DNA from 3 places in the Lysinibacillus sp. FSL W7-1291 genome. Region 3 is predicted to be linked to each of the others. Evidence: predicted binding sites of a transcription regulator. Region 3 holds the regulator's gene; each other region holds the start of a gene.

The links. The regulator LexA, encoded in region 3, represses DNA repair genes until DNA is damaged. The targets are predictions, from matches to a motif close to CGAACATATGTTCG.
Region 1: the regulator LexA is predicted to act here: its motif matches at 2,351-2,364, upstream of ruvA (Holliday junction branch migration protein RuvA).
Region 2: the regulator LexA is predicted to act here: its motif matches at 3,751-3,764, upstream of NST76_RS18270 (DNA repair exonuclease).

What each region holds. Positions count from the first base shown of each region.
Region 1 is NZ_CP151994.1:3,142,161-3,149,577, forward strand. It holds gene queA (tRNA preQ1(34) S-adenosylmethionine ribosyltransferase-isomerase QueA) at 1-648, opposite strand, end outside; gene ruvB (Holliday junction branch migration DNA helicase RuvB) at 665-1,669, opposite strand; gene ruvA (Holliday junction branch migration protein RuvA) at 1,688-2,308, opposite strand; gene NST76_RS15230 (phosphotransferase) at 2,421-3,299, opposite strand; gene NST76_RS15235 (LysM domain-containing protein) at 3,289-4,317, opposite strand; gene NST76_RS15240 (transcription repressor NadR) at 4,459-4,992, shown strand; gene NST76_RS15245 (DCC1-like thiol-disulfide oxidoreductase family protein) at 5,168-5,560, opposite strand; gene pheA (prephenate dehydratase) at 5,579-6,460, opposite strand; gene NST76_RS15255 (ACT domain-containing protein) at 6,625-7,080, opposite strand; gene obgE (GTPase ObgE) at 7,105-7,417, opposite strand, start outside.
Region 2 is NZ_CP151994.1:3,766,188-3,773,604, reverse strand. It holds gene NST76_RS18290 (FAD-binding dehydrogenase) at 1-1,336, shown strand, start outside; gene NST76_RS18285 (rhodanese-related sulfurtransferase) at 1,454-2,425, opposite strand; gene NST76_RS18280 (enoyl-CoA hydratase) at 2,565-3,347, shown strand; gene NST76_RS18275 (YhzD family protein) at 3,395-3,580, opposite strand; gene NST76_RS18270 (DNA repair exonuclease) at 3,828-5,042, shown strand; gene NST76_RS18265 (AAA family ATPase) at 5,047-7,417, shown strand, end outside.
Region 3 is NZ_CP151994.1:1,221,624-1,229,040, reverse strand. It holds gene tkt (transketolase) at 1-1,378, opposite strand, end outside; gene NST76_RS05725 (DUF896 domain-containing protein) at 1,503-1,736, opposite strand; gene NST76_RS05720 (GNAT family protein) at 1,923-2,444, shown strand; gene def (peptide deformylase) at 2,713-3,288, shown strand; gene NST76_RS05710 (recombinase family protein) at 3,327-3,992, opposite strand; gene NST76_RS05705 (LysM peptidoglycan-binding domain-containing protein) at 3,989-4,303, opposite strand; gene lexA (transcriptional repressor LexA) at 4,470-5,087, shown strand; gene NST76_RS05695 (gamma-glutamyl-gamma-aminobutyrate hydrolase family protein) at 5,198-5,920, opposite strand; gene NST76_RS05690 (A24 family peptidase) at 5,954-6,706, opposite strand; gene NST76_RS05685 (hypothetical protein) at 6,774-7,417, opposite strand, start outside.

The sequences.
Region 1 (7,417 bases), 1.9 Mb from region 3:
ACTAACAGGACGGAAAGTGCCGAGACCCACATGTAGCGTGATAAAGACCACTTCTACACCTTTCGCTTTTACCTGCTCTAATAATTGCTCCGTGAAATGCAGTCCCGCTGTTGGTGCTGCAGCTGAGCCACGTTCTTTGGCATAAACCGTTTGGTAACGATCCTTGTCCTCAAGTTTTTCACGAATATATGGAGGCAACGGCATTTCACCAAGTTGCTCTAATATTTCATAAAAGATGCCATCATAATGAAAGTCAAATGTACGTCCGCCATGTTCAAGCTCTCCTGTACAAGTAGCTGTTAATAAACCTTCACCAAATGTGATAACAGTTCCTACTTTTACACGCTTAGCTGGTTTTACAAGTGTTTCCCACTCATCTGTACCAGCTAATTGCTTTAATAACAATACTTCTATATGTGCACCTGTTTCCTCTTTCACACCCATTAAGCGAGCAGGTAAGACTCTTGTATCATTTAATACGAGACAATCTCCAGCATGTAGCTCATCTAAAACGTGAGCAAAATGGTGGTGCTCTACTTTAGTAGCGCCAGGTGTAACAACCATTAAGCGGCTCGCAGTACGATCAATTAATGGCGTTTGAGCAATAAGCTCCTCCGGTAATTCAAAATCAAAATCTTCTACACGCATGAAAAAACTTCCTTCTTTATGTTTGTTGTGGATACTCATATCCAAAATGTTCATAGGCTAAATGTGTGGCAACTCTTCCCCGTGGTGTACGTTGAATAAGGCCAATTTGCATCAAATAAGGTTCATATACATCCTCTATCGTAACCCGTTCCTCACCAATCGATGCCGCAAGCGTATCTAAGCCCACTGGACCGCCTTGGAAGCGCTCAATCATGTTCGTTACAAGTTTATGGTCGATATGATCAAGCCCTCTAGGATCAACTTGTAACAGCTCTAGCGCTTGCTGTGCAAGACCCTCCGTTATCATACCATCTCCAAGCACTTGTGCATAATCTCGTACTCGTTTTAATAGACGATTCGCAATTCGAGGTGTTCCGCGTGAGCGTCTCGCCATTTCCATTGCCGCTACTTGCTCAATTTTCACCTCAAATAAATGAGCACTTCGCACCACAATTTCAGCAAGTGAACGATCATCATAATATTCTAAGCGTAGTAACACACCAAAGCGATCCCTTAAAGGGGCTGATAAGGCGCCAGCTCTTGTTGTAGCACCTACAAGGGTAAAGGGAGGTAAATCAAGGCGTACAGAACGTGCTTCTGGACCTTTCCCCACCACAATATCTAAACAGAAGTCCTCCATTGCTGGATATAGCACTTCTTCAATGGCACGGGAGAGTCGATGAATTTCATCTATAAATAAAACGTCCCCAGGCTCAAGTGAACTTAAAATAGCTGCTAAATCCCCTGGGCGCTCAATTGCAGGGCCACTCGTCATGCGTACATTGACATTCATCTCATTCGCAATAACAGCAGCTAATGTCGTTTTACCAAGTCCCGGAGGTCCATATAACAGCACATGGTCTAAACTTTCTTGGCGAAGCTTTGCCGCTTCAATGAATATTTGTAAGTTTTCCTTCACTTTATGTTGCCCAATATACTGCGTTAATTTTTGAGGGCGTAAAGATAATTCAAACTGCTCATCATAGCTACCTGCCTCACTTGCCATCATACGTTCAGACATGCACCTTCCCTCCTTTCCTTATTTTATTTTTAGCAATAGTTGCAACGCTTGTTTCATAAAGGCATCTGTCGTTTCCAGCTTGTCGTTGTCCTCAAGCTGTGGACGAATTTTTTCGAGCTCTTTTTCAGAATAACCAAGTGCCATTAACGCCAGTATAGCTTCTTCTAGCTCATGCTTATAAGGATTCACACCAAACAATGGTAGCTCATGTTCTGCACTAGGAAGCTCCAATGTATCTAATAACGAGCCTAGCTTGCCCTTCAAATCAAGAATCATTTGACGTGCCGTTTTTTTCCCAACCCCAGGGAACTTCACTAAAAACGCTTCGTCCTCCCGCTCAATGGCACTAATAACCTGTTGCGGATTCCCAGTAGCTAAAATCGCTAGAGCCCCCTTTGGCCCTATGCCAGATACTAATATTAGCTTTCGAAATAGCTCACGTTGATCTAGATTAGGGAAACCATATAAAACTTGTGCATCCTCTCGTACATGCAAATGAACATATATCTGTTGCTCCAGGGCTGATGTGCGGAATGCAAACGGATTGGGCGTATGAAGTTGCCAGCCAATACCTTGTTGTTCTAATACTATAAACTCAGGTGTAATACGAGTTACTTGTCCTTTTAAATAATCATACATCTATAATCCCTCACAATCATCGTCTTCGATTATAGCATATAGCGAACGAATGCTCGACAAAAAGTAGTGGCAAAAGCGCTGTTGCCAAACAAAAATGACCGCCAAATGACGGTCATTTTTTAACAAATCTATCAATATCGTACCACAGTTTTGGCCAATAGGTGAGGGCTCGTTTTGTGAATGGCACTAAATAATCTAAAAATACTAGCTGTTGCTCTAGTGGTAAATCCACTGCAAAAAGCCATTCTCGTAATAGCTCATTCGGATATTTCAAACGATGGAGCTTTCTTTTATCCAGTCGTTTCAGCTCAGGTAATTCGGCAAAAATTTTCCCAAGATCATAATCAACAGCAGGTAATACACGATGCAACCATAAAATATATTCATCATCTGCTTCGCCAAGATGTGCTAAATCAAAATCAATTAAACGTAATTGGCCATCAGAGCACCATAAAAAATTATGATGAACCACATCCCCATGTAATAGTGTGATTTCTTTTTCAGGCGCATCCTCTAATGCAATCAGTTGTAAAGATTTATCACTATAATGCACAATTTGATCGATTTCTTCTTTTGTTAAAAAAGCTCGAAACTCATTTCTTCTACTTTTAAAACGCATATGACGCATTTGCCATTTTAAAAGCTGCGAGTAGGTATGCAAGCCTGGCATTCGCTGCCAAGCTATTTTTTTATGTGTATCATGTAAAGCTATTAATAATTTAAGAGATTCTTCACGATCTTTTTTATATGCAAAGTTAGCACCATGGCTTCCTTCTTGCCATACTTGCACAATTAACTGCTCATCATCACTCTGGACCAATGGTAAGATTAGAGAAGGCTCCATGCGTCCTAACTGGCGATGAATTGCTCTCACCTTCTCTGCAATTTCCACTTGCTTCGCTCGTTTGACAAAATAATGATTCGATTCATACTTATATTTCCAAATGTTTGACTTTAACTCTTCTACAATATACGCTTTTTCACCATCGATAAGGCGTCATCCCGCCTGGGAAATAGTGCGGTGACATCCATTGTCCCCCTGCTGGTGGGCACGGCGGTGGACAATGTGTCGGACATGGTGGTGGCGGACAATGACAAGGATCCATTTGCCATGTAGGCATCATCATTGGTTGTTGATGACAGCCACAGGATTGACCCATGTTCATATCAGGCATCATCATTGGCTGTGTACCACAGCCACAAGATTGACCCATATTCATATCCATTTGTGGCTTCATTTGCTGATCCTGTGTATGGAAGAATGGTGATGTAGACTCTAAAAAGTCTTCCATCCCACCTACTTTATGATCTGGCATGTCACAAGACATTGGCTGTTGTGGCATCGTATAATGCTCGACCTGAGGTTGCATTGGCATCATCGGCCACCACATTTGATGATAGATCGGTTGATGACAACTTGAGCAATGTGGGACAGCAGGCATTTGTGGCATGATATGCATCGGTGGCTGTGGCGCTGGTTGTGGCATTGGCTTCGGTTGAGCTACAGGTGGTGGTGTAGGTGCTGGCGGTGGTGGTGGCTGTATTTGTACAGGTGGTGTTGTAACATTTTGCTCCATTTGTGGCATCACCAATTGTTGGTGCCAATTCATTTCCACAGGCTGCGGTACCCACATCGGTTGTTGTGGCATTTGCATAGGCATTGGCATCGGTATTGGAATCGGAATCATTTGTGGTTCTGGCATTGGCATAGGAGCTGGTGGTGGCGGTACAATAGGCGGCGGTGGTGGCATCGGTCGCTGTACCTCTTTTTTAGGACTTTCCTTCGGTGCCTCCTTATGCACTTGTGTTTCCTTTTTCGGCATTTCTTTATGTGATTCTCTATGCGGCTCTTTGTTTATTTTTTCAGGCAATATAATTTCCATACCTGGAACAATATAATCTGGGTTGGCAAGATGGACATTGAGCCGCTTCAAATCTTCAAACGAAATGCCGTACTCTTTCGCAATCTTCCACAAGGTGTCTCCCTTTTGAACAATATGAATACGCAATTTTTTCCTCCCTTCCTCTCTACGTATCATATGTTCAATGTTTCATTTGGATACAAAAATTTCAGCAAGTTAGAAATGCTTCATGGTACACTAAAACATAAGGAATGCTGATTCCTTTATTATGAGCAGAGGTGAACTCTTATGAAAAAAATGTTAGGCGAAGAACGCCGACTGCAACTTTTAGCGCAATTAAAAAACAGTAAAGCACCTATAACTGGGACAGACTTGGCTAAGTTCGCCAATGTTTCTAGACAAGTTATCGTCAATGATATGACTCTATTAAAGGCAAGAAATGAGCCCATTATTGCCACAAGCCAGGGCTATCTTTATATGCATCAGGAACAATTACAGCAAACCGTTGAACGTACGTTCCCTTGCTTGCATACCTCAGAGCAAACAGAGGATGAATTAATGACCATTGTCGATTGTGGTGGTACTGTCAAAAATGTTATTGTAGAACATCCAATATATGGTGAACTCACTGCCTCCATTATGGTATCAAATCGCCATGAGGTGAAACAGTTTATCGAACGTGTCAATGCCACACAGGCTAATTATTTATCCGCCCTTACTGGTGGCATTCATCTGCATGTCATCTCTGCACCCTCTGTTGAAGTTTTAACTTTAATTGAACAAGCCTTACAAAAAAAGAGCTACTTAGTGTCAGATCAATAAATAGCAAAAGCACCGTATGATATCCTTTTTCATACGGTGCTTTCTGTTTTGATTGCAAATGTTATGCTTCTGATTGGACGCTTGAGCGACGGTATTTCTTTTCTCTTCGCGAGTATTTTGATCCTGAGCGAAAGTATTTTTCCACTCTCTGCGGATATTATAAACCCGTGCGCTACTAGGAAAGAAATCGTTGCCGTTGAGAAGGTGTGGGCAATAAGCATTCACTTTTTTGACCAAATAAACGATAGCGTTGTTTAGCAAATAATCGATACAGCGCATTACGGATAATGGGGGGAACAAGAATCAAGGCATAGAAGCAAGGCCACAGTCCATCCAATTTCCTGCATATGTTTAATGCTGCGGTAGATTCCAGCGAGACGTTCCCTTGTTCAATCAGAATCACACTATCTATATTCTTTGGTATATTGTACTGATTGAGCAATGCTTGGCCGATATCACTTTGAAGTGACGCAAATTGAAAATAGCCAGCTTCATCGTGTTTGATAATAAATTGAACAGTGCTATCACAAAAATTACAGATACCATCAAATAAAATGATGCCTGCCATTACCATTCCTCCCTACAGCTATTCTGCCTCGTCTGATGTAACATAAGTGAAGTAAGTACCCAAAGATTTTACCTTACAGCCTAGTGCAGCTAATTCTTCCATGGCGCCACGCATCATCGGTTCTTTTTCATCTGCTAATACATCAATCATAAAGAAATAATCACCTAAGCCCGTTTTAAGTGGACGTGATTCAATTTTACTTAAATTCAGTTGACGCCATGCAAAAACAGAAAGCACCTGATGCAATGCCCCTGAACGATCCGTTGGCAATGTAATCATAAACGTTGTCTTAGCTTGCCCTTCAGATAGCTCTTGCGGCAATCGTTTATTTTGCTTGGACAGTACAAAGAAACGTGTATGGTTAAAATGGAAATCATGGATATTCGATTCAACTATGTCAAGACCATATTTTTCGGCTGCTGCTGCATTGCCTACTGCGGCTATACATTCTTGTGGATTTTCTGATACATATTTCGCTGCTGCCGCTGTGGAAGTTGTTTGATGTAATGGCACATGACTGAAACGATAAAATAAGTATTTATGACATTGAGCTAGTGCATGTGGGTGGGAATAAACACCTGCGATAGACTGCCAATGATCCTTTTGCGCTTTATTCACCATTAAATGCTGCTGGATTTTTAGCAATAATTCACCTGTCACATAGAGTGTTGCCTCATGGAATAAATAATCTAATGTTAATGTTACAGAGCCCTCTAAGGCATTTTCTAGCGGAACGACGGCTAAATCCACCTTTCCCTCCGCGACAGCCTCTATACATTCTGGAATCGTCGCACACGGTACAAGCCACTCATTTGGAAAAGTAGCCTTTGTTGCTAAATATGTAAATGATGCTTCTGGTCCTAAATAGGCGATTCTATTTTCCCATTGTTGCTTTGTCATTGCAAATACCTCCTTTATGGCACAATAAGGAGCAGTCCCGCGAGATTTCTCACTGTTGGGACAGCTCCTTATTTGAGCTTGTTATCGCATTCTGACCTAGCAGTCTTATTAAACACGATAATTCATTTTTGTCAAAAATTAAAGGATTGAACACTGTACTGTTATTATAATGCTCCAGAACTAATTACTTCTGCTGATTCTACAAAATCTAAGCGCTTTAATTGCTGAATGAGGTCATCAAGATCACAGGTCATGCTTGTTACATCTAATGATAAAGTAACATTGGCACGTCCCTGAATCGGAATCGTTTGATGAATTGTCAATACATTACAATGTGTAATTGTCACAGTTTCTAAAAGCTTAGCAAGTGTTCCTTTTCTATCTTGAAGCTGTAAAAAGACTGTTAAAATGCGTTCCTGCACAATTGAATGAAAAGGAAAAACCGCATCACGATATTTGTAAAACGCACTTCGCGATAAATCCACCTGCTTTACCGCATCCCAAATGGAAGATACTGAACCACTTGATAGTAAGTGTTTCGCTTCCAAAGTTTTTTGCATTGCATCCGTTAAAACATCCTCACGAACTAAATAATATCGCTGATTCGCAACATTCTTCATACGCTTCCCCCTAAAACTCATGTCTTAATCGACAAATTCAAATTCAAACTCTTGTAGGCGTACTGTATCGCCATCTTGTGCTCCACGTTGACGCAGAGCCTCATCCACACCCATTGCACGCAATTGACGAGCAAAACGACGAATACCATCTTCACGGCTAAAGTCCGTCATTTTAAATAAACGCTCAATGGCATAACCATTAATAATAAATGTACCATCATCGTCACGAGTGATTTCGAAATCTTCACCTTTTGCCTCATGCTTGTACATGACAGTTGCGTCTGATTGCTCCTCTACATCTTCATATAGTGGGAATTCAGGCGTTACTTCCAGTAGA
Region 2 (7,417 bases), 2.0 Mb from region 3:
ATATGACTGGTTAAAGTCAAAAGGTATCAAATTTTTCCCTGTGGTTGGATGGGCAGAACGGGGAGGCTCTTTAGCGGGAGGACATGGCAATTCTGTACCAAGATTTCATATTGTATGGGGAACTGGTCCTGGCATAGTAAAGCCGTTTGTAAATAAAGTAAAGCAAGCTATGAAAGATGGATTTATCGATTTTAGACCAAGACATCGTGTGGATGAATTTATACAACATGATGGAACAATTACAGGAATCAGTGGAACAGTGCTAGCAGAAACCTTTATTAATCGAGGTGAAAAAAGTTCGAGATTGGGGATTGGCGAATTTTCCTACGAAGCCGATGCCGTGATTGTAGCAAGTGGCGGTATTGGGGCTAATTTTGATTTAGTAAGAAAAAATTGGCCTGCACGACTTGGGACTCCTCCTAAAAATATGGTATGTGGTGTGCCAGCTTACGTTGATGGGAGAATGCTAGAAATCACAGAACATGCTGGAGGACGTATTGTAAACCGCGATCGCATGTGGCATTACACAGAGGGATTAAGAAATTGGGATCCAATTTGGCCCAACCATGGCATTCGTATTTTACCAGGGCCTTCCTCCTTATGGTTTGATGCAGAAGGTAATCGATTCCATGCACCCAACTTCCCAGGCTTTGATACGCTCAGTACGTTAGAGGCAATTCAAAAAACAGGTTATGATTACTCTTGGTTTATTTTAACGGAAAAAATTATTGAGAAGGAATTTGCACTATCTGGTTCAGAACAAAACCCAGATTTAACAAACAAAAGCATTAGTGATGTGCTTAAGCGTATAATGCCAGGTCCACCAGCCCCTATCCAAGCTTTTAAAAATCATGGCGAAGATTTTGTGATTGCACATGATTTAAAAGAACTAGTAGAAGGCATGAATAAACTAGCAGGGAATGAGCTACTGGATTTCATGAAAGTGAAAGAGCAAATCTTGGCAAGGGATCGAGAAATGGACAATAAGTTTACGAAGGATTTACAGGTTAACGCTATTCATGGGGCAAGGCATTATATTGGAGATAAATTAGTGCGTGTTGCCAAACCACATAAAATTCTAGATACTAAAAATTGGCCATTAATTGCCGTACGTTTAAACATTCTAACTAGGAAAACCTTGGGTGGCTTACAAACAAATTTAAATGGTGCGGTGTTGGGTATGGATGGTCAACCTATACCAGGTTTATTTGCTGCTGGTGAAGTAAGTGGCTTCGGTGGCGGGGGTGTTCATGGCTATCGTGCTTTAGAAGGGACATTTGTCGGAGGCTGTTTATTTAGTGGACGGCAGGTTGGGCGCTATTTAGCGCAGGAATAATAAGAAAAAGAGCATCGTTCATCAGGACGATGCTCTTTTTGGATGGGCTAGTAGATGGCTTACTATTTTAAGGTTTAGACCATTTACGCACACGGCTAAACCCTATCTCACCAAGTATTAACGATTTGCGTTTTGAATCTCTGCAATCTTAGCAATTTGCTCCTCAACCTGCTCCTTCGTCCAACCATTCTCTTCGACAAAGAAATTGCGTTCTGCACGGCGGCAATCATCTGAACAGCTACGCATATAAAATGCTTCGTGTTTTTCCTCACATAACATTAATTTATGACATTCAGGGTTTGCACAGTTTGTATAACGTTCAGAAGGTTCACCTGTGAAGTAATCCTTCCCAACGATGACATGCTCAACCTGATTAATCGGTACACTTCGACGACGGTCAAAAACAAACATCTGACCATCCCATAGCTGGCCCTTTACTTCAGGATCTTTTGCATAGGTTGCAATACCACCGTGTAATTGACCAACACTTTTACCATAGCCTTCACGTTTTAGCCAACCAGAGAATTTTTCACAGCGAATACCACCTGTGCAGTAAGTTAAAATCTTTTTATCTGAAAAATCTTCTTTATGTGCTTCCATCCAAGCTGGAAGGTCACGGAAGGTTTCAATATCAGGTCGTACAGCACCTTTGAAATGACCAATATCATATTCATAGTCATTTCGGGCGTCGATAATCACAGTGTTCTCTTCTTGCATTTGTTCCATAAATTCTTTAGGCGATAAATAATCGCCTGTGATTTCCAAAGGATTAATATCATGCTCCAAACCTAAATGGACAATTTCCTGACGAGGACGTACATGCATTTTCTTAAAGGTATGTCCTTCCACCTCATCGATTTTCCACATAATATCACTAAAACGAGCATCTGCCTTCATATGATTCCTATAAGCATCTGTTTGCTCAACGGTACCAGAAACGGTGCCATTAATGCCTTCAGAGCCTACTAAAATACGTCCAAGAAGTCCAATTTCTTTACATAATGCTAAATGTTCTTCTGCAAATGCTACAGGGTCTTCAATTGTAATATATTTATAATAAAGTAATACACGATAGTCCTTCTGTATCAAAATACGTTACCACCTTTAACTCAATATTCGTCCTTTAATATAGCATAACAAGAGCAATTTTGCTTAGAGTAGAAGGAGTTTTCTAAAAAAACACGAATAGTACATAGTGAATGACTATTCATATTTGGGGGTAATAGAGATGGAATTTTCAACGATTACTTTAGAAAAATTAGAACGTCGTGCAACGTTAACATTGAATCGTCCGCAGGCGATGAATGCTATGGATGATGTTATGATGCGAGAACTCGCAGAATGCTTTGAGACTCTCCAACAGGAACAAAATATACAGGTGCTTGTTATTCGTGGAGAAGGAAAAGTCTTTTCTGCGGGTGGCGATATCAAGGCTATGTTAGATGAAAATAAACCATTAAATATTGATGAGGCAATGGTCTATCTTTCACGTATTGTGAAAGCGTATTATCAGTTACCAATGATTGTGATTGCGGCTGTTCATGGTGCATCGGCAGGTCTAGGGTTTAGTCTAACACTTGGGGCAGATATAGTTGTGGCTTGTGAAAATAGTAAGCTAGCTATGAATTTCATTGGAATAGGACTAATCCCAGATGGAGGTGGTCATTTCTTCATGAAGGAACGTGTGGGGACTGTTAAAGCGAAACAGATGATTTGGGAGGGGAAGGTATTAACAGCAAAAGAAGCATTAGATGAAGGGCTTATTGACTTTATTGCACCAGAGGGTACTGTATTTGCCATGGCAGATCAGCTTGTTGGTAAAATGCTTGCGTCACCTATTTCTTCCATGATTACAACGAAAAAAATTCTACATGCTCAAAATTTGCCTCAGCTAGAAAATATCCTAGCTTTAGAAGCAGAGGGGCAATCCGCTATGCGTAAAACAACAGATCATCTAGAAGGCATTCATGCATTTGTAGAGAAAAGAATGCCTGTCTTTGTAGGAAAATAACAATCATAAAAGGCGCGTAGCAACATTGACTACGTGCCTTTTAGCCACTAAACATGGAATAAAATTAATTTACCCGAAGCGTTTACAAGACGATGAGTTTTGTCGGCAACACCTTTTTCCTCAATTTGTTGTTGTCCGTTTAGTTTAGCAGCCTCATCATTTTCAAATGTCCAAGTTTCATCAAATAATGTTTCCCCTGTTTTTTCAAAAGCTGTAAAACGATAATTCTCCATACAAACCCCACCCTTTTACTTAAATATATTTCTATTATACATAGAAGATTTATAAACTTCACGGTAAAACTAGTGAATTTTTTGATAAATTACGAAAATTGTGGAAAAAGTAAGGCAATGCTGTTTTTTATGTAATACCATTTTTCATAAAACGTGAACTATGATAAAATAGAACAAATATTCGGTTTTGTTTAGTGAACATATTACGGTACAGAGGCGATAATTATCTACTATTTGAGGTGATTGGATGACAGCAATTCGTTTTTTTCATTTGGCAGATTTACATTTAGATAGTCCATTTAAAGGTTTATTTGGATTACCTGAGCACATTTTAAAGAACATTAGGTCGAGTACTTTTGAAGCATTCGATAAAATGATCCATAAAGCAATTCAAGAGAAACCTGATTTTATATTAATTGTTGGAGATATTTATGATGGTGAAAATCGTAGCTTGCAAGCACAACGAAGATTTCAGGATGCAATGGAAAAGCTCTTCCAACACAACATCCCTGTAATTGTGAGCTATGGTAACCACGATCATTTAAATGGCACTTGGACACGCTTTGCTTTGCCAAGCAATGTCTATGAACTACCAGCGGAAACGACCGTGGTTCAATTAAAAATCCGAGGCCAGCAAGTAAATATATATGGTTTCAGCTATCATGAACGCCATTTAAAGGAATCAGTTATTGAAAGTTATCCAATTGCACAGGATCAGCATGCCATTCATATTGGTATGCTACACGGCAGTGAGGCAGGCAACACGACCCATGATGTTTACGCCCCTTTCACTAAGCAGCAGTTGATAGAAAAGAACTATCATTATTGGGCTTTGGGACATATTCATAAACGACAGCTTTTACATCAAAACCCTCCCATTGTTTATCCAGGCAATATTCAAAGTCGACATCGTAAAGAACAAGGACTGAAAGGCTTTTATGACGTGACGTTATCCCAAACATCGAATGAGCTAGATTTTATCCCTACATCTACTGTCGTTTATAACACGATAGAAGTGGATTGTACGAATGTTGTACATGCCAATGAATTACTAAAAAGATGTTCGGAAGCGATCACAACGAATAGGACGAAGTACGGGGCATCAGTAGTTGAGCTTCACCTGCAAAACATTGATGAACAAACGGAAGCTTTATTTGCACACGCAACTGTAGATGCATGGTTAGATACTGTGCGAGAGACGGAGGAAGGCATTGAGCCGATGTGTTGGGTACAAAAGTTGGTATTGCAGAAGACAGCAAGTCTTTATGAGCAGACAGCAGCAACTCAATCCGTTGTCAGCTTAATGGAGCAGTGGGACAGTAATGAATGGAAAGATATTCTAAAAGATTTATACCAATATGCTGGTGGTGCAAGGCTGATAGAGCCACTAAGTGACAAGGATATTGAAAACTTAACGCAAAATGCACAGGCATTATTGGCAGAAGAAATTCAAAGGGCGTGATCACATGCTGACTATACAAAAAATCCAAATATATGGCTTTGGTAAGCATGAAAACATCACCATTTCCTTAAATGAGGGTGTCACTATTTTTTATGGATTAAATGAAGCAGGAAAGACGACGATTCAGCAGTTTATACTACAAATGCTCTTTGGTTTCCCTATACGGCAGCAGGCACAGCGCAAATATGAACCAAAAGTTTCGACGAAATATGGTGGTCAGCTCACACTCGTGCATCCTATTTATGGCCAGTGCACTATTGAACGTGTGAAAGGAAAGGCAGCGGGCGATGTTTCTGTTTATCTAGAGGATGGGACAATGGGACACGAGGAACTATTAACTAAGCTTTTATATGGGTATTCTAGAACGTCCTTTGAATCCATTTTTTCATTTTCATTGCACGAGCTACAGGGCATTGAAAAAATGTCAGAGGAGGAGCTAACCCATTTGCTACTAGCTTCTGGCACAACGGGGGTTCAACATTTATCAGCTCTTGAAAAGAAGATGGAGAAAGAGGCAAATGAGCTGTTTAAAAAAACAGGTAAAGTACCCGTAATTAATCAAAAGGTTGAGCAATTAAAGCAGCTTGAGCGTACGATTAAACAGGAGCAGGGAAAGATTCTAACATTTGAGGACAAATTAAAGCAATTACAACTACTTGAGCATAATCTAGAAAAGCTTTATAGTACGAAAAAACTGCTGCAACAACAATGGCAGCAGTTAACGATTCAAAAGCAGGCACTTCCTCTCCTCAAACAGCAACAGATTTTACAGCAGACACTGGTCAATTATCAACATGTACAGTTTCCGCCAGAAGGTATAAGACGCTATGAGCAATTAAAGGATCGTCTATTACACGAAAGTCAGCAGCTAATGCAATTAAAGGAGCAATATCAAACATTACAAAATCAAGTACTTACCATAGCGGATGAGCATACGGTCAATGAAATGGCTCGTCTTATGCAAAAAGAGGCAACGTGGCATCAGCTGATGGTGAAGGAGCAAAATTTACATGATGATCTCTTTATGTTTGAGCAAGAAATGAAAGCACAGTTTCGTTTATTAGGCGTACTCGAGACAGAGGCACAGGAGAATCTTCTCGAAGAAACGGTTTCACTCCAGCAGGAACAACAATTTCAGCTTCAATTAAGTAAATTGGAGGAGGCAGAGGACGAGCTAAAGTTTCATCTACGCTCACTAGAGCAAGTCCATCTAGAATTAGAGACAATTGCCAAACAAAAGCAACGGCTCATGCAAGAGTCATTAACAAATGAAGAAGAACATATTTTAGCACAGTGGCCCCAACAAAAGCGTAAGCTTGAGCAATTACGTGCGGTCAAATCGCAACGTAGTAAACAAAAGCAACCTCATTATTTTAGCTGGCTTGTACTGCTAATCGGTTTATTGTCATTGATTTATGGTGTATTTGAAAAAAACATAGTTACGACCATTATCGGAGCTGTTTTATCATTGCTGACTCTGTTATTTATCCGATATGTTAAACAAGCGGATGAGCCTACTAGTAAAGAGCATAGTTCCCTTCTTCGAGAGTTAGAGCAGGAGGAAATGACGGTACAAGCGGTGCTATTAAAGAAGCAAAGATATGAAGATCGTTGGGTACACGTCAATGAACAGCAAAAGGAGAAGGAGCAGCAATACGCTTCTCTTGAATATAAAATTCAACAGGCTGAGATAGAGATTGAAGAAGCCACTCACACACTCCAGCATTTTTTAAAACGTTATCGATTACAGGGAACAATCGCCAGAACGTTAATGCCCGAATTATTTATGCGTATTCGGAGTGTGCAAGAGCTAGCAGCTAAAAAAAATAGTACCCTAAGCCTTATGCAAGAAGTTCAAAAAGAAAAGCAGCATATTTATAAACAGCTTCAACAGGTTTTAGAGGGAGCCTATAATGAACAGGAAATATATATGTATTTACGGACAGCCTACCTTGAAGCACAACAACATCAACAGCAAGTACAGCAAACAAAAGAACAGCTAGCTGGCCTGAAGATAAAAATGGATGGTGGGCAATCAAAACTGGACCGTTATACAACTGAAATGGCTGAGCTATTGAATGAAGCACAAGTTCCAAACGAGCAGGCTTATTATGAAATGTATGAGCAATTTGAGCAGCAAAAAAACATCATGACAGAGTTACAAACGGTTCAGGCTCAACTCGCCTCACTCAATCTTCCACAGCGAGAGAGTCTAGTGGAGGACACTGTTAACGAGGACATACATGCTTTAGAACAAGAGCAAAATTCAACGCAGCTAGCGATCGACCAATGTCTTGCGCAACGTGCTGCTTTGCTCATTGAAAAAGATCAGCTATTAAATGATGAAAAGTATGGGCAATTGCTACAACAGTTTG
Region 3 (7,417 bases):
TAAATACATATGTTACAGGAAGCCCCATTAATGCAGAAAGACGAACTGCTGGACGAACATAATCAGAGAATACGAAGAACGTACCGCCAAATACATTTAAACCACCATGAAGAGCCATACCGTTCATCGCAGCACCCATTGCAAATTCACGAACACCAAACCAGATGTTGCGACCAGCATAATCGTCTGCAGAGAAATCGCCTGCACCCTTCATCGTTGTTTTATTGGAGCCAGCAAGGTCAGCGGAACCACCAAAGAATGAAGGAGTTTTCTTCGCAATGGCATTAATCGCGTCACCAGAAGAAGAACGTGTTGCTACAGATTTACCTGCCTCATATACTGGTAGCTCTGACGCAAAGTCCTCTGGTAATTCACCATTCATCGCTTTTTCAAATTGAGCCGCTAACTCTGGGAACTCTTCTTTATATGCAGCAAATTTAGCATTCCAAGCTTCCTCAGATTGTGCACCTTGTATTTCAGCAGCAGCATTAAATGTATCATACACTTCAGCAGGAATTTGGAATGGCTCGTGTGCCCATTCATACGCAGCTTTCGTTAAGACAACTTCATCTGTACCAAGTGGCGCACCATGTGAATCTGCTTTACCAGATTTATTTGGAGAACCAAAACCAATCACTGTTTTTACTTCAATTAATGTTGGTTTGCCAGTTGATTTTTTCGCTTCTTCAATTGTGGCATTAATGGCATCTACATCTGTACCATCAGCCACTTTTAAGTAATTCCAGCCATAAGATTCAAAGCGTTTTTGTACGTTTTCTGAGAATGACTTTTCTAAGTCACCGTCTAAAGAAATATCATTAGAATCGTAAAGTACGATTAATTTTTCAAGTTTTAAGTGACCAGCCAATGAAATAGCTTCAGCTGCTACACCTTCCATTAAGTCACCATCACCACAAAGGGCAAATGTGTAGTGGTCAACGATATCATGACCAGGTTTATTGTAAGTAGCCGCTAAATGACGCTCAGCCATTGCCATACCAACTGTCATAGCAATCCCTTGACCAAGTGGACCAGTTGTTGCCTCTACACCTACTGTATGACCGTATTCAGGATGTCCTGGTGTTAATGAATCCCATTGGCGGAAGTTTTGAATTTCTTCCATTGGTAAACCATAGCCTCCAAGATGAAGTAAGCTGTACAGAAGCATAGAACCATGACCAGCTGATAGTACAAAACGATCACGGTTATACCATTTTGGATTTGCTGGATTATGGCGTAATTGTTTTGTCCATAGCGTATAAGCCATTGGCGCCGCCCCCATTGGTAAACCTGGGTGACCAGAATTTGCTTTTTCGATAGCGTCGATTGACAAAGTTCGAATAGCATTAATTGCTAAAAGATCCGCGTGTTGAGTCATTATATTGTGACATCCTTTCTCGTCCTATATTGTTCTTTTACAGTTTAGTCAACATTGCTTTAGAAAACAATGCTTTTGTTATACTAATTGCGTTTTCATACATACTTTATTGAATTGTGTCACATTAATTTAGAAATTTATTTTTTTTAGCTTGTCTTACTTTCTCTGGTGTCACATCATTACCTTCTGCATCTACCACTTTTACATTTTCAATCGTATCTCGCATAGTCGCTCTAAACGTATCTAAGTACTCCTTGCGAAGTGCTGTTCGCTCCTTAGCCTCTGCTTCTGTTAATTGACCACTTTTGGCCTTAGCAGAAAGTTCATTAATTCGGTTAATTTTTTCCTTTGATAACATTGTTACACACCTTTCAATACCTAGCTTAATGACTTCAGTATGCAAAGTATAGCATGCTTTCCCTTAAAATGCAGTTATACCAACCCTTAATAACACTTCTTAGCCATAATTTACATGACTTCCAGATGTTAGTCGTGTATAACTAATAATAAAAGGAAAAAATTTATATTTATTGGAGGAAATTAAATGAACATCACAACACAGCGATTACTTATCCGAAAATTTGAAGCCCAAGATTGGCAGGCTGTTTATAGCTATATGTCTGATGAAACGGTGATGCATTATATGCCTGAAGGAGTTTTAACTGAAGAACAAGTCCAAAAATTTATAACAGAAAATAGCGCGGATCAAGCTAAGCATTTTGCCATTACTTTACGCGATCAACCAGAAGTTATTGGTCATTTAGTTTTTCATCGATGCTTTGGCGAACATACCTATGAAATTGGATGGGTATTGAATCCTGCTTATCAGCAACATGGCTATGCATCAGAAGCTGCTCAAGCCCTATTAGATTATGGATTTTCCAAATTGAAGCTTCATAGAATAATAGCAACATGCCAACCCGAAAATATAGCTTCTTACCGAGTGATGGAAAAGATCGGTATGCGGCGTGAAGGATTTTTTAAAAAATGTATACCGCATGGTGACAATTGGTGGGATGAATACTATTACGCAATCTTGCAAGAAGAATGGCATAGAACTCTATAAAATGACCGTGTTACATAGTAACAACATTTGGTCATTCAGTAAAAAGAGTATAAAATAAATGGCTAACACTTCAGACAAAACGGAGGGATAAACCTGAGGAGTATGATCAAAATGTTGAGAAACAAATTAGGGATAACCAAAGCTATACTTACGAAAGAATGCGGTGTTGTTAGACAGACAATTAATTGTATTGAAAATGATAAGTACGAGCCATTAGCTTTGAAGATGGCTAAAGTCCTCAATAGCCGTATTGATGAGGTGTTTATGTATGACTAAATTTCTTCCTGATTCGATCATTACCATGAAAGATTTTGTGAAAGAAGACTCGGTATTATTACGAAAACAAACCGAAGAAGTGACGACACCCTTAAACCAAGAGGATCGAAATACTTTATTAGCTATGCTGCAATATCTCAAAAACAGCCAAGATCCAACGCTAGCAAAAAAATATAAGCTTCGCCCTGGAACTGGGTTGTCTGCAAATCAAATAGGTGTAGACAAACGAATGTTTGCTGTACTATTTGATCATAATGAAATGGTGTTTATCAATCCCAAAATCATAAGTCATTCCCTCAATATGATTTATTTACCTGATGGAGAAGGCTGCCTGTCGGTTAATCGACCTGTCCATGGTTTTGTGCCAAGATACGAGCGTATTAAGGTCAGAGCATATGACATTGATGGTCAAGAATTCATCCTGCCGTTTCAGGGCTATGGGGCGATCGTTGTCCAACATGAAATCGATCATTTAAATGGCATAATGTTTTATGATCGAATAAATAAAGAGTATCCTTTTCAACTACCTACTAACATCATCATCGACAGTTTGGCTTCCTATCAATAGCATTTTTTACTGTGAATAAAAAAGATTAGCAGGCGATATTATTTGCCTGCTAATCTTTCTTGATGTTCTTGGAAGCGACGATGAACAGTCGCTTTACTTACTTCAAAGCCCAACCCTCGAAGCGTGATCGAAATTTCCTCAAAGGTAAATCCACGTTTGCGTAGCTTGACAATTTCATCTACAGGTAGATCCTTTCGCTCCTGCCCATAGGGATTCCCTCGGTTCGATAAATTATTTTCAGGACGATAGCCATTTTCTACAGCGCGTCGCATGCCTCGACGTATTTTAGCATTATGGATTCTTCGTTGATACTCCTCCACGATTGCTAAAATCTCAAGCAGCATCGTGTCCATTTCATTTAGTTGAACGGGTCCTGCATCGCGCATGGAAAAAACATCTGTTGCTGATTTTTGCAATAAATGCAACACAGCCATCCTTGCGTTCCCACGTCCTAATCGTGTTTCATCTTGTACAAAAAGGGCATTAATTCCCTTTTCTTTAATGAAATCAAGCATTTCAAGCAAGCCATCGCGTTCCACATCATAGCCGCTATGCTTATCCTTAAATACACCCTTTACCTCATAGCCTTGCTCTCTAGCGTAGCGCAGCAACTCTTCCTGTTGGCGCTCTAATGAGGAGCTTTGTGTTTCTTTTTCAGTACTTACACGGCAATAGACAACAGCCGACATTTGTTTATTCATCATTGTTCAGTTCTCGCAATTTCGATAGTATGGATGGGATTGGCTTGATCACCCAATACAGGAATAACTAGAGACTTTCCTGCCACAATTTTAATATCTGCTAATTCATTTTCTGTTTTGACCAGCTTAATCCAATCATCTGTACTCATCTTACCACGGTATTGCTCTGCTAACGACCACAAGCTATCCCCATGTTCAATTTGAATTTCTGCGTAATTAACATCTCCTGGATCAGTGATGTAAAGGTATCCTGCAAATAATAGACAAGCTCCTAATAAAATGGAGATATGTGTATTTTTCTTTAACCATGTCATAGTTACAACCCCTTTTCTAGAATGTTTGTTCGGAATGTATGTTCTCATAATAAAGCGAACAAACGTTTTTGTCAAACACTTTTCGAACCTATGTTTGCATACATGTTCGCATTCTGTTATACTATCAAATAAGAAGAATGATATTAGAAAAAAGAGGTGAGCACTCATGAAAAAAGTTTCGAAAAGACAAGAGGACATTTTGGCTTTTATTAAAGAAGAGGTACGAGCTAAGGGATATCCACCATCAGTACGTGAAATCGGGGAAGCAGTCGGACTTGCTTCAAGTTCAACTGTTCATGGTCATTTAGCTCGATTAGAACAAAAGGGCTTTATTCGTCGAGATCCAACAAAGCCACGTGCAATTGAAATTTTAGAGCCTGAAGAGTCTATTCAAAAGCAGCAAGTCATTCATGTACCACTTGTGGGGAAGGTAACTGCTGGTTCCCCAATTACTGCTATTGAAAACATTGAAGAATATTTCCCATTACCAGATACGTATGGCACAAGCGAGGATCAGTTATTCATGCTAGAGATTATGGGGGAATCTATGATTGAAGCAGGAATTTTAGACGGCGATTTAGTTATTGTGAAGCAAAAGGCAACAGCTAATAACGGAGATATTGTTGTAGCCATGACAGCAGAGGATGAAGCAACGGTCAAACGTTTCTTCAAGGAAAAAAATCATTTCCGTTTACAGCCTGAAAACTCATCTATGGAGCCTATTATCGTCGATCAAGTTTCTATTTTAGGACAAGTTGTAGGACTATATCGTCGTGTACATTAATCATTTAAAGTAGGTTTTGAGGATTATGTGTTCCTTCTAAGAGCATGTATCCTCTTTTTTACGCAAAAAAAGAATCCATATATGGTTGGATTCTTTGTACAGTCCCCCTGCTACGCTTCCTTTTTGAATTTTAAGCTAGCTTCAACAAAGGCTGAAAATAATTTTTGTGCAGGCTCATCTCCTGCTATAGCTAGTTCCTCGGGATGCCACTGAACAGCCAAGCAAAATGGCAACTCTTCATGAACAACTGCTTCGATAATGCCATCACTCGATTTTGCTGCTACTTTTAATTTCTCTGCTAATACATTAACTGCCTGATGATGAAATGAATTTACCGCTATTTTCTCTTGTTGTAAAATGGTCGCTAATAAATTCTCCTCCATAATTTGTACATAATGAGTAGCTACAGCTCGAGCAGATTGCTGTACATGCTTGAGCAGCTTAGTACTAAAATGGTCACTATCAATATCCTGAAATAAAGTACCACCTAGTGCTACATTTAGTATTTGAATGCCTCGGCAAATACCCAAAATAGGCATCTTTCGTGTGAATGCCGCTTCAATTAATGCTAACTCTACCGTATCTCTTGCTGGATGAATTTTCCCTAGTTTTGGTGCAGGCTCTGCCCCATACAGAAATGGATGCACGTCATAGCCTCCAGATAACAATAAACCATCTGTAAGGGATAGAATTTGTGTGGCATCCTCCTCTACGCCAAGTGGAATAATAAGCGGAATCCCACCTGCATCAATGATACTTTTACTGTAAGCAGCATTTAATCGAGAGGATAAATCATCTTCCACAAAGGCTGTAATGCCAATAATCGGTTTCACTTGCTTCCCTCCATATGCTTGAAGATTGAACAATTACCAAAAACCTAAATACCAATCGATTAATGAATCCCCATAAAAATAGACAATGATAGCGGCTAATGCAATAGAAGGTCCAAAAGGAATAGGTGTTTTTCTCCCCTGCTTGTTCTTCGTTAACACGACAAGCCCGACAATCATGCCGATAACTGCAGCTATAAATAATGTTAACAGTGTATGCATTGTACCAAGAACAAGTCCAATTAAAAAGAATAATTTAATATCGCCTCCACCCATGCCCCCGTTTGATATCACAGCAATACTATATAATATGCCGAAACCAACGACTGCACCTACAGCACAGTCCCACCAGGGTGTTAATGGCGACAATACTCGTCCAATAATAAGGAAGGGTAAAAAGAATAAAAGCACCTTATTCGGAATCAGCATATAGGCTATATCAGAAACAACAATGATGACTAATAATGAAATAAAAAATAGGGCTACTATAAACTCTATGCTCCAACCAAGCTGCCAATATGCAAAGGCAAACAATAATCCTGTTAATAATTCCATTACTGGATAAATCCAAGCTATTTTATTACCACAGCTCCGACATTTCCCCCCAAAAAACACATAAGATAAAACTGGCACTAAATCAAGCGCCGTCAGTTGCCTTTGACATTTAGTACAATGTGAAGGAGGTTGTACAATCGACTCCTTCTGTGGCACACGTAAGCCTACCACATTATAAAAAGAGCCAAAGACAAGCCCAAATAAAAATAGAAAGATTGTATAAGCCATTTCCAATTTTCTGTCCTCCTAAACTAATAGGCGCCCATACAGATGCAGTATGGAACGCCTATCAATGCAATTATTACTCTCCTTCGTAATAGAACGTCGTCACCTGGACGGTAGCTTGTAAAGTAAGATCCGTATCTTTTTCTAATTGATCCTGCTCTCCAGGCAATTTGAATTCGATAGTATCCGTTTTCATCACACGCTGTAATTGTTCAATTTCCTGTAAAAAGCTCTCTAGAGAATTAAAATCAAGCGCCCCAACCTCTAATATAAAAGTAATCAACTTTAAATTCGATGGTAAGGAATCCTTTGAAATAGATGAAATCGGTGAACTCGTAATCTTGTTATCCTGCTCACCATTAACCTCTTCTTCAGCTTGCTCCAACAGATTAAGGTCTTGCGATACATCTGATTGCGAAACAGCCGCATCATCATTTTGAACTGTTAATGACTTTATGCGTGTTCCTGTCACTTCCTCAATCTCAGCTAAATCTAGTATGATCTTTTCAACAGCTCTTGTTGTAGGTAGCTTCTGTCTTAACGCTAAAACATTGATAGTCGGCTGACCCTGCTCCTTGTCTAATTGAGCTAATTGTTCTTTTACACTAGAAATCTCTTGCTGTATCTGTGATACATGACTCTCTTTTGCTTCTACTTCATTTAATCTTGGTAATAATAAATAATAATAAAGCGCAAATAAAATAGAAACGATTAAAGTCA